Regions from separate parts of the Sphaerisporangium sp. B11E5 genome, predicted to be linked through region 1. Evidence: riboswitches for the same ligand, from Rfam matches in the RefSeq annotation. Region 1 holds a riboswitch; the other holds the start of a gene.

What was found. A riboswitch is a leader RNA that binds a small molecule or an ion and turns the genes downstream of it on or off. The one in region 1 is predicted to bind cobalamin.
Region 2: it holds a riboswitch for cobalamin, as region 1 does, so the genes downstream of both, cobN (cobaltochelatase subunit CobN) here and ABGB17_RS21070 (ribonucleoside-diphosphate reductase subunit alpha) in region 1, are expected to answer to the same signal.

What each region holds. Positions count from the first base shown of each region.
Region 1 is NZ_JBDPMD010000023.1:24,037-28,999, reverse strand. It holds gene ABGB17_RS21070 (ribonucleoside-diphosphate reductase subunit alpha) at 1-1,706, opposite strand, end outside; cobalamin riboswitch at 1,831-2,039, opposite strand; gene ABGB17_RS21065 (dihydrofolate reductase family protein) at 2,184-2,762, shown strand; gene ABGB17_RS21060 (ABC transporter permease subunit) at 2,779-3,633, opposite strand; gene ABGB17_RS21055 (ABC transporter ATP-binding protein) at 3,848-4,822, opposite strand; gene ABGB17_RS21050 (hypothetical protein) at 4,819-4,963, opposite strand, start outside.
Region 2 is NZ_JBDPMD010000015.1:84,593-89,555, reverse strand. It holds gene cobJ (precorrin-3B C(17)-methyltransferase) at 1-258, opposite strand, end outside; gene ABGB17_RS16745 (precorrin-8X methylmutase) at 261-881, opposite strand; gene cobG (precorrin-3B synthase) at 878-2,080, opposite strand; cobalamin riboswitch at 2,092-2,300, shown strand; gene cobN (cobaltochelatase subunit CobN) at 2,330-4,963, shown strand, end outside.

The sequences.
Region 1 (4,963 bases):
CAGCGGCCGGACGTGGGCACGCCCCACAGGTCGGGCTGCAGCCGTCCCCGGGCCGCCCAGGTCTGGTCGTACGCGGGGTGGGGGCCGGAGCGCGCGGCGAGGCCGGCGGAGGTGTCCAGGGCGGCGAGGCAGATCTCCTCGGCGATCCTGGTGGACAACTCCCTGGCCTCGGGCGAGTCGAACGGCAGGCGCAGCGCGAAGAACACGTCCTGCAGCCCCATGACGCCGAGCCCCACCGGGCGCCAGCGCGGGTTGCTCGCCGCGGCCTCCTCGCTGGGGTAGTAGTTGACGTCGATCACGCGGTCCAGGAACGTGACGGCGGTGCGCACCGTGGCGCGCAGCCCTTCCCAGTCCATGCCGTCGCCGCCGAGGTGGGCCGCGAGGTTGACCGAGCCGAGGTTGCAGACCGCGGTCTCGGTGTCGCTCGACACCTCGATGATCTCGGTGCACAGGTTGGACAGGTGCACCACGTTGCCCGGCTCGGCGGCCTGGTTGCACAGCCGGTTGGCGGTGTCCTTGAACGTCATCCAGCCGTTCCCGGTCTGCGCCAGGGTGCGCATCATCCTGGCGTACAGGTCGCGGGCCCGTACCTGCCGCACGTACCGCCCGGCGGCCTCGGCCTCGCGGTAGGCGGTGTCGAACGCCTCCCCCCACAGGTCGGGCAGTTCGGGCACCTCGTCGGGGTCGAACAGCGACCAGACGCCGTCGGCCTCGACGCGCCGCATGAACTCGTCGGGGATCCAGTTGGCCAGGTTCAGGTCGTGCGTACGGCGGGTGTGCTCGCCGGTGTTGTCGCGCAGTTCGAGGAACTCCTCGACGTCCGGGTGCCAGGGCTCCAGGTAGACGCACGCCGCGCCCTTGCGCCTGCCGCCCTGGTTGACCGCCGCCACCGACGCGTCCAGCGTGCGCAGCCACGGCACGATGCCGTTGGAATGCCCGTTGGTGCCGCGGATCAGCGCGCCGCGCGAGCGCACCCGCGACCAGGAGATGCCGATGCCGCCGGCGAACTTCGACAGCCGCGCCACCTGGGCGTAGCGGCTGTAGATCGAGCCGAGGTCGTCGCGCGGCGAGTCGACCAGGTAGCAGGAGGACATCTGGGTGTGCCGGGTGCCGGAGTTGAACAACGTCGGGGAGCTCGGCAGGTACGCGAGCGACGACATGAGCCGGTACAGCCCGACCGCCTCCTCGGCCGTCCAGGCCAGCCCGCACGCCACCCGCAGCAGCCAGTACTGCGGCGTCTCCACCACCAGCCGTGTCGTGGGGTGCCGCAGCAGGTACCGGTCGTGCACGGTGCGCAGGCCGAAGTACTCGAACCGCAGGTCTCCCCCGGCGTCCACCGCGCCGTCCAGCTCGTCCGCGTGCGCCGCCACGAAGTCCGCGGCCGCGTCGCCGATGAGACCCTCGTGGTGGCCGAGCCGTACCGCCTGGCTGAACGAGGCCACGCCCTGGCCGCGCGCCTCGTCATCGATCCGCGCCGCGAGCAGCCGCGCGGCGAGCCGGGAGTACTGCGGCTCCTCGCCGATCAGCTCCGCGGCGGTCCGGATCGTCAGCCGTTCCACCTCGGCGGCGCCCGCCCCGTCGTGCAGCCCGCTGAGCGTCCTGGCCGCCACCCGCTGGGGGTCGACGTCGGGCAGGTCGCCCGCCCATCGCTCCACGGCCCGCACGATCGCGGCGTGCGCCGTCAACTGGTCCTCGGTGACCGTCACGTTCTCTCCTCGCGAACTCGGCCCACATGGCCGGGCACGCGCAGGAGGCACCGCCGGGGAACACGTCCCCGCGCCGGAGCCGCGGGCCGTCCCGCGCGACCCCGGACCTGCCGCGTGCCCATGGACGGCACGCGGCGCGGCCGGCAGGTCTTCGGACTCGTGGGCGCCGTGCTCGCTTCCTACTGGCCGTCGCTTCCCGGGCCTTTCGGCCCAGTGCCATGTGACGGCGGTCGTTCCCACTCACCGCTGCGGGGCAGTCCCGGATTCCCACCGGGTTCCCTCTTGCCCCGGCCGCCCTCGACGAGCGACCGGACCGGCTGCACGGGACACCATATATAGGTGATCCGGAGATGTCACATCCAACATGTCGTGTTCAGGGGCTCCCGCGAAAATGTCGGAGCCGACTGTCAGACTGGCGCCGCGCCACCCTGACACAGAACACCGCGACATGAGCCCGCGGAACACCTGGGAGATGTGATGAGCCGCGTAGTGATGCACAACGTCGTGTCGGTGGACGGCTTCATCGCCGACGCGGAGGATCGGGTCGGCCCTCTGTTCGACTGGTACTCCAACGGCGACACCGAGCTCGTCGACGGGGGCGGGCTGAAGGTCTCGCGGGTCTCGGCCGCGTACGTCAAGCCGATGTGGGCGGGCATCGGGGCGATGGTGATCGGGCGTCACCTGTTCGACATGACCAACGGCTGGGAGGGGTCGCCCCCGGCGGGTGAGCATGTGGTCGTGGTGTCCCACCGGCCCAAGCCCGAGGGATGGCACCCCGAGGCGTCCTACCACTTCGCCGGCGACGTGGCGGCGGCGGTCGCCAAGGCCAAGGAGCTCGCCGGGGAACGCGTCGTGGCCGTGGCGGCGGGCAACGTGGGCGGGCAGGCGTTCGCTCTGGGGCTGGTGGACGAGGTGGCGATGGACGTCGTGCCTGTGGTCCTCGGTTCGGGCAAGCGGTACTTCGGGCCGGTGGACACCCAGCATCTGCTCGACGACCCGCACACGGTCATCCAGGGCGACCGGGTGCTGCACCTGCTCTTCCGGGTCCGCCGCTAGGCCCGGGTGTGCCGGGTCACAGGTCGCGGCGCACGAAGGCCACCGCCGCCACGACGAACACCAGGACGATCCAGACGGCGGTCCAGACGAGGTAGGCGGGGGTGAGCGGGGCGTCGCTCAGGAACGGGGAACCCCCTTCCATGGCGGGGCCGGCGAGCCGGGCGAGGGCCGACGGTTCCTGGAGCGCGTGCATGGCGCCGCGCCACAGGCCGTCCGTGGGGAGGAGCACCCGTGAGACGGTGCCCACCCGCGCCACGCCCTCGTTGTGCAGAGCCTGTCCCACGCTGCCGATGACGCCCGCGACCCACGTGGCGCCGAAGAGGCCGACCGCCACGATGCCGGACGCCATCGGGGAGATGACGGTGGACAGCAGGAGGGCCAGGGTGAGCAGGACGGTCGTCTGGGTGGCGAGGAGCACCAGGCCGGTGACGGGCTCCGGCGGCCAGTAGCCGAGAGTGGTCCAGACGATGAGGAACTGCGCCAGCCCCGACACGGTCACGAAGGCGCCGCCGAAGACCACGAGGCCCAGCCACTTGCCCAGCAGCACCGCGGGACGCCGGATGGGCCGCGCGAGGATCGCCAGCGCCGTTCCCGACTCGATCTCGCCGGCCATGGTGGGCCCGGAGAGGAACGCCGTGCCGAGGGCGGCGATCAGGCTCAGTCCGAACATCACCAGGTTGAGCACCTGGGCGGATGCCAGCCGGGCTTCCCCCGTGGTGAGCGTGGCGAGCTCCGCCGCCAGCCGGGAGAAACCCCAGGCGCTGAGCACGAGCAGCGCCAGGGTCATCGCGGCCACCGCGAGCAGCACCCGCCGCCGCGCCGCCTCCCGGAGGGTGAGCAGGGCGACGGTGAGAACGGTACGGGCGGTCATGGGCGGTCACCATTCTGATCGGCACGAAGGAGGGATGACCGGCCCCGGACCGCCGATCGGCCGGTGGGTGTCCCGCCGTACGGCGGCGCCGCGTTCGCCGTACGGCGTCCCGCCATCGCGGCGCCGGAATGGAGGCCCGGGAGAGCGAGACGGGTGCGGCGCGATCGCGCCCGCGGGCCGGGCAGCCGGTCCTCGGGGAGCACTGCGCGGGGCGTCATGGGCGGTCGGGGGTTCGGTCGGCGCGGAGGATGTCGAGGAGGCGGTCCTCCAGGCTGACGCGGACCGGTTCGATCGCGTGGACGCGGACGCCCAGGGCGACGAGGTCGGCCACCAGGTCCGGCACGGTGGTGAGGTCTTCGGTGGCGGGGAGTGTGACGGTGTACGAGTTCTCGTCGCGGGTGAGGGGTCCGGTGGCGCTCAGCCGGGCTTCCGCTTCTGGGCTCACCCTGTCCAGGCGGAGGCGTAGTTCGCGGCGGCCCAGGAGTTCCGCCAGGGTGCCCGCGGCGGCCACGCGGCCCTTGTCGAGGATGACGACGCGGTCGCAGACGCGTTCCACCTCGCCGATCAGGTGGGAGTTGAGCAGGACGGCCACCTGGCGTTCCTTGAGGGACAGCAGGAGGTCGCGGACGTCGGCGCGGCCCAGGGGGTCCAGGGCGCTTGTCGGTTCGTCGAGCACGACGAGTTCTGGGCGGGCCACCAGGGCGACGGCCAGGCCCAGGCGTTGCTGCATGCCTTTGGAGAAGCCGCCCACGCGGTCGGCGGCGCGGTCGGCCAGGCCGACGGTGGCCAGGCACTCGCGGCGTTCCCGGTCCGGTACCGTGAGGCCGGCCAGGCGGACGTGCAGGGACAGGACCTCGGCGGCGGTGAGCCACGGCTGGTAGCGGAACAGCTCGGGCAGGTATCCGACGCGGGCCCTGGCCTGCGGGTCCCGCGCGGGGCGGCCGAGCAGCAGGACGTCTCCCGCGTCGGGGCGGACCAGGCCGAGCATGATCTTGATGACGGTGGTCTTGCCGGCGCCGTTCGGCCCGAGCAGTCCCACCACTTCGCCGCGGCCGACGGTGAGGGACACGTCGTCGACGGCGGTTCTTCGCCGGTACCGCTTGCGCAGGCCCGAGCACCACACCGCGGGGGCGGGGGGCAGTTCCGCGAGCAGCCGCCGCGCGGCGTCGAGGGAGGAGTCCGCGGTCACCGGTCCCACCGCAGCCCCCGCGCCACCGACAGCACCTCGCCGGCGCTCAGCGAGCCGGCCACCGCGGTGACGGCCCCGTCGCGTACCCAGATCACGGCGGCCATCGTGTGGTCCCGCGGGGTCAGCACAGTGGCCGGTGCC
Region 2 (4,963 bases), on a different contig from region 1:
TTCGGCGTAGAAGTCGTCGAGCGCGCCACGGTAGCCGCCGGGGTGGTCGGTGGTCTCGGTGGTGAGCGGGTAAAGCAGCAGCTCCTCCACCTGGCCGTCCCGCATGTACGGCAGGGCGATGGAGCGCGCGATGCTGCGGCCGTGCCGCGCGGCGTGGTAGGCGATGACGTCGGCCTCGCCGATGAGCCTGGCGGCCTTGACCGTCACGAGTTCCGGGTCGCCGGGACCGAGGCCGACGCCGTACAGCCGTCCCGTCATGCTCACTCCGCCTCGCTCGCGACGGCGTTGACCGCCGCCGCCGTCATGGCACTGCCGCCCCTGCGGCCGTGCACCACCAGGAAGGGCAGACCGCTCTCGGCGAGGGCCAGCTTGGACTCGGCCGCGCCGATGAAGCCCACCGGGACGCCGAACACCGCCGCCGGACGCCCCGCTCCCTCCTCGACCAGTTCGAGCAGGCGGAACAGCGCGGTGGGGGCGTTGCCCACGGCGACGACCGCGCCGTCAAGACGGCCCCGCCACAGTTCGAGCGCGGCGGCGCTGCGCGTGGTGCCGAGGCGCGCGGCGAGCTCCGGCACACCGGGGTCCCCGAGCGTGCACACCACGTCGTTGCCCGCGGGGAGCCTGCTCCTGGTGACGCCGGCGGCCACCATCATCGCGTCGCACAACACCGGCGCTCCCGCTTTCAGCGCGGCGCGGCCCGAGGCGACGACGTCCGGCGACCAGTCGAGATCGTCCACCAGGTCGGTCATGCCGCAGGCGTGGATCATGCGGACGGCCACGGCGGCGACGCCGGTCGGCAGGCCGGCGAGGTCCGCCTCGGCGCGGATGGTGGCGAACGAGCGCCGGTAGATCTCCGGGCCGTCGCGCAGGTAGTCGTTCACCGTTCCCTTTCCGGAGCGCCGCCGGGGACGGCGGGCTCGATCCTGTATCCGGCCCCGGTGGCCACGTACTGGAGCACCGGCCCACGGGGCAGCCCGCAGCGGCGTTCGCACCCCGACCAGTGGACGGGCGCGCCGCCGGGCTCGGTGCGGCCGGACACCCAGCGGGTCACGTCCTCCTGGACGTCGGCGAGCGCCTTGGCGCAGCCGGGACGGCCGGCGCAGGCGGACACGCCGGTCCACGGCGAGGCGGGGTCACCGACCAGGCCGGCGGCGGTGAGCGTGCGCGCCGCCTCCCCGGCCCGTTCCCTGGTGAGGTCCGGCAGGACGACCGTGCGCCACGGGGTGAGCCGCAACGGGCCGCGGGAGACATCGGCCAGGGCGTCCGCCTGGCGCGCGGTGAGCCGCCCGAGGGGCACCACGACCTCCAGCGCCATCCGTCCGTCGCGCTGCGGGAGCGGCCCGGCACCGGCGACCCGGGGCGGCGGGTCCACCCACCGCGCGGCGCCGTACGCGGCGGTGTCCAGACGGGCGGCGACGCGGGCCGGGCCGTCCTCCAGGTCGGCGACACGCCAGGCGCCGCCCTGCGCGTCCCGCTCGGCGAGGAACGCCTCGGCGGCGGCGATCATCAGGGGGACCGGATCGGCGGTGGCGAGACCGGGGTCCGCGCCGGCCAGGAAGACGACTCCAGGTGTGTCGTCGTCCCCGGACGCGGCGTCCGGGACGAACGTGACGTCCGCGCCGAGGCCCGCCACGTCGCCCGTGCCGTCGTCCAGGGCGAACAGGAAACGGCCCGGCAGGTCCGCCAGGGCGGGGTGCGCGCACAGAGAACGGTCCAGCCGCGTCACCAGGGGGTCGGTGTCCACCAGGCCGGACAGGCCCCGGCCGGCGAGGGGCGAGGCCACGATGTTGCGCACACGTTCGTGGGTGGCGGACGGCAGCAGGCCGGCGGCGGCCATGCGGGCGGCGAACTCAGGGGCGGAGCGCAGGCCGCGGACCTGGACGTTCGCCCGGGACGTCAGCTCGACGACGCCGGAGCCGAGCGACTCCGCGCACGCGGCGAGCTCGCGGAGCTGCGCGGGGGTGAGCGCCCCGCCGGGGACGCGGACCCGGGCGAGCGGGCCGTCGGCCGCGGTGTGCACCTGAAGTGCCCCGGGACACGCGTCCGGCGCCGCATGTCCGGAAAGGTCACCTCTGCGCACGATGAGATAGTAATGCCAGTTCTTCCGATGGTCTCGGGGGCGTAATCTCCTCGGTAGGCGATGGCGGACGGAGGAAGCCGGTGCGAAGCCGGCGCGGTCCCGCCACTGTGACCGGGGAGCGACCCCCGCCGTGAAGCCACTGCCCGGCGACGGGTGGGAAGGCCGGGGTGAGCGTCGATCCGGGAGCCAGGAGACTCCTGCCATCGCGACACCTGCGAACGGGGCGAGGACCCCGAGGGAGGACGCCTCATGGCGCCGTCACGGCCCGCGATCCTGCTGTTGTCCACGTCCGACACCGACCTGCTGAGCGCCCGGTCGAGCGGGGCGGCGTACCGCCTCGGCAACCCGGCGCGGCTGGCCGCCGACGACCTGCCCGCCCTCGTGGAGGACACCGATCTCGTCGTGGTCCGTCTCCTCGGCGGGCGCCGCGCCTGGGAGGACGGCCTGGACCACCTGCTCGCCGGGCCGCGCCCGGTGGTCGTGCTCGGCGGGGAACAGGCGCCCGACGCGGAGTTGATGGAGCTGTCCACGGTCAGCGCCGGCACCTGCGCCGAGGCGCACGCGTACCTCGCGCACGGCGGCCCGGCCAACCTCTCCGAGCTGCACGCCTTCCTGTCCGACACCGTGTTGCTCACCGGCCGCGGCTTCGCGCCGCCCGAGGCCGCGCCGTCCTGGGGCACACTCCCGCGCACCGCCGCCCGCGACGACGGCCCGGTCGTCGGCGTGCTGTACTACCGGGCGCACCACATGGCGGGCAACACCGCCTTCGTCGAGACGCTCTGCCAGGCCGTCGAGGACGCCGGTGGCCGCCCGCTGCCCGTCTTCTGCTCCTCGCTGCGCACCGCCGAGCCCGCACTGCTTGACACGCTGCGGGCCGCGGACGCCCTGGTCGTCACCGTGCTCGCCGCGGGCGGCTCCCGCCCGGCCACCGCGGGCGCCGGGGGCGACGACGAGGCGTGGGACGTCGGGGCGCTCGCCGAGCTGAACGTGCCGATCCTGCAGGGCCTGTGCCTCACCACGAGCCGGCGCGACTGGGAGGAGGACGACGACGGCCTGTCCCCGCTGGACGCCGCCTCCCAGGTCGCCATCCCCGAGTTCGACGGCCGCATCATCACGGTGCCGTTCTCGTTCAAGGAGATCGACGAGGACGGCCTCACCGTCTATGCCGCCGATCCCGAGCGTGCCCGGCGGGTCGCCGGCATCGCCGTGCGGCACGCGCTGCTGCGGCACGTCCCGCCCGCGGGGAAACGGCTCGTCGTGATGTTGTCGGCGTACCCCACCAAGCACGCCCGCATGGGCAACGCCGTCGGTCTGGACACCCCGGCGAGCACGGTACGGCTGCTCGCCCGGCTCCAGCGGGAGGGCTACGACCTCGGGGACGGCTTCCCCGGGGTGGCCGAGCAGGACGGCGACGCGCTCATCCACGCGCTCATCGCGGCCGGCGGGCAGGACCAGGAGTGGCTCACCGAGGAGCAGCTCGCCGCCAACCCGGTGCGGATCCCCGCGTCCGCCTACGCGCGGTGGTACGGCACGCTGCCCGCCGGCCTGCGCGAGGCGATGGAACGGCACTGGGGCCCGCCGCCCGGCGAGCTGTTCGTGCACGACGGTGACATCGTGCTGGCGGCGCTGCGGGCGGGCAACGTCGTGGTGATGGTGCAGCCGCCGCGCGGCTTCGGGGAGAACCCCATCGCCGTCTACCACGACCCGGCCCTGCCGCCGAGCCACCACTACCTGGCGGCCTACCGCTGGTTGTCGGCGGAGTTCGGCGCGCACGCCATGGTGCACGTGGGCAAACACGGCAACCTCGAATGGCTGCCCGGCAAGTCGGCCGGCCTGTCGGCGTCGTGCGGCCCCGACGCGGCGCTCGGCGAGCTGCCCTTGGTGTACCCGTTCCTGGTGAACGACCCCGGCGAGGGCACGCAGGCCAAGCGGCGGGCGCACGCCGTGCTGGTGGACCACATGGTGCCGCCGATGGCCCGCGCCGACAGCTACGGCGACATCGCGCGGCTGGAGCAACTGCTGGACGAACACGCCACCATCGCGGCGATGGACCCGGCCAAGCTGCCCGCCATCAGGGCGCAGATCTGGACGCTCATCCAGGCGGCCCGGCTGGACCACGACCTCGGCATGGAGGACCGGCCGCACGACACCGAGTTCGACGATTTCATCCTGCACGTGGACGGCTGGTTGTGCGAGGTCAAGGACGCCCAGATCAGGGACGGCCTGCACGTGCTCGGCGTACCCCCGCACGGGGCGCAGCGGGTGGACCTGGTGCTGGCGATGCTGCGTGCCCGGCAGATGTGGTCGGGCACCCACACCCTGCCCGGCCTGCGTGAGGCCCTCGGCCTGCGCGAGGACGGCGGCGCGTCCCTGGCGGCCGTGGACGCCGCCGAGGCGCTCGCCCGCGCGCTGGTGGAGGGCATGGAGGAACGTTCCTGGGAGCCGTCGGCGGCACCCGAGGTGGCCGCGGCGGTGCTCGGGCCGGCGGGCAGGGACGCACCCGGGACGCCGGACGTGACCGGCGCGAGCACGCCGGCCGGCGCGGCGGTGCCCGGCGCCGCGGACCCCGTGCTGGTGGAGCGCATCCTCACGTTCGCGGCCACGCAGATCGTGCCGCGGCTGGCCCGCACGACCGACGAGATCGACAACGTGCTCGCCGCGCTGGCCGGGCGGTACGTGCCCGCCGGGCCGAGCGGCTCACCGCTGCGCGGCCTGGTGAACGTGCTGCCGACCGGCAGGAACTTCTACTCCGTGGACCCGCGCGCCGTGCCGAGCAGGCTCGCGTACGAGACCGGCCAGGCCATGGCCGAGTCCCTGCTGGCCCGCTACCGGGCCGACACCGGGGACTGGCCCCGCTCGGTCGGCCTGTCGGTGTGGGGCACC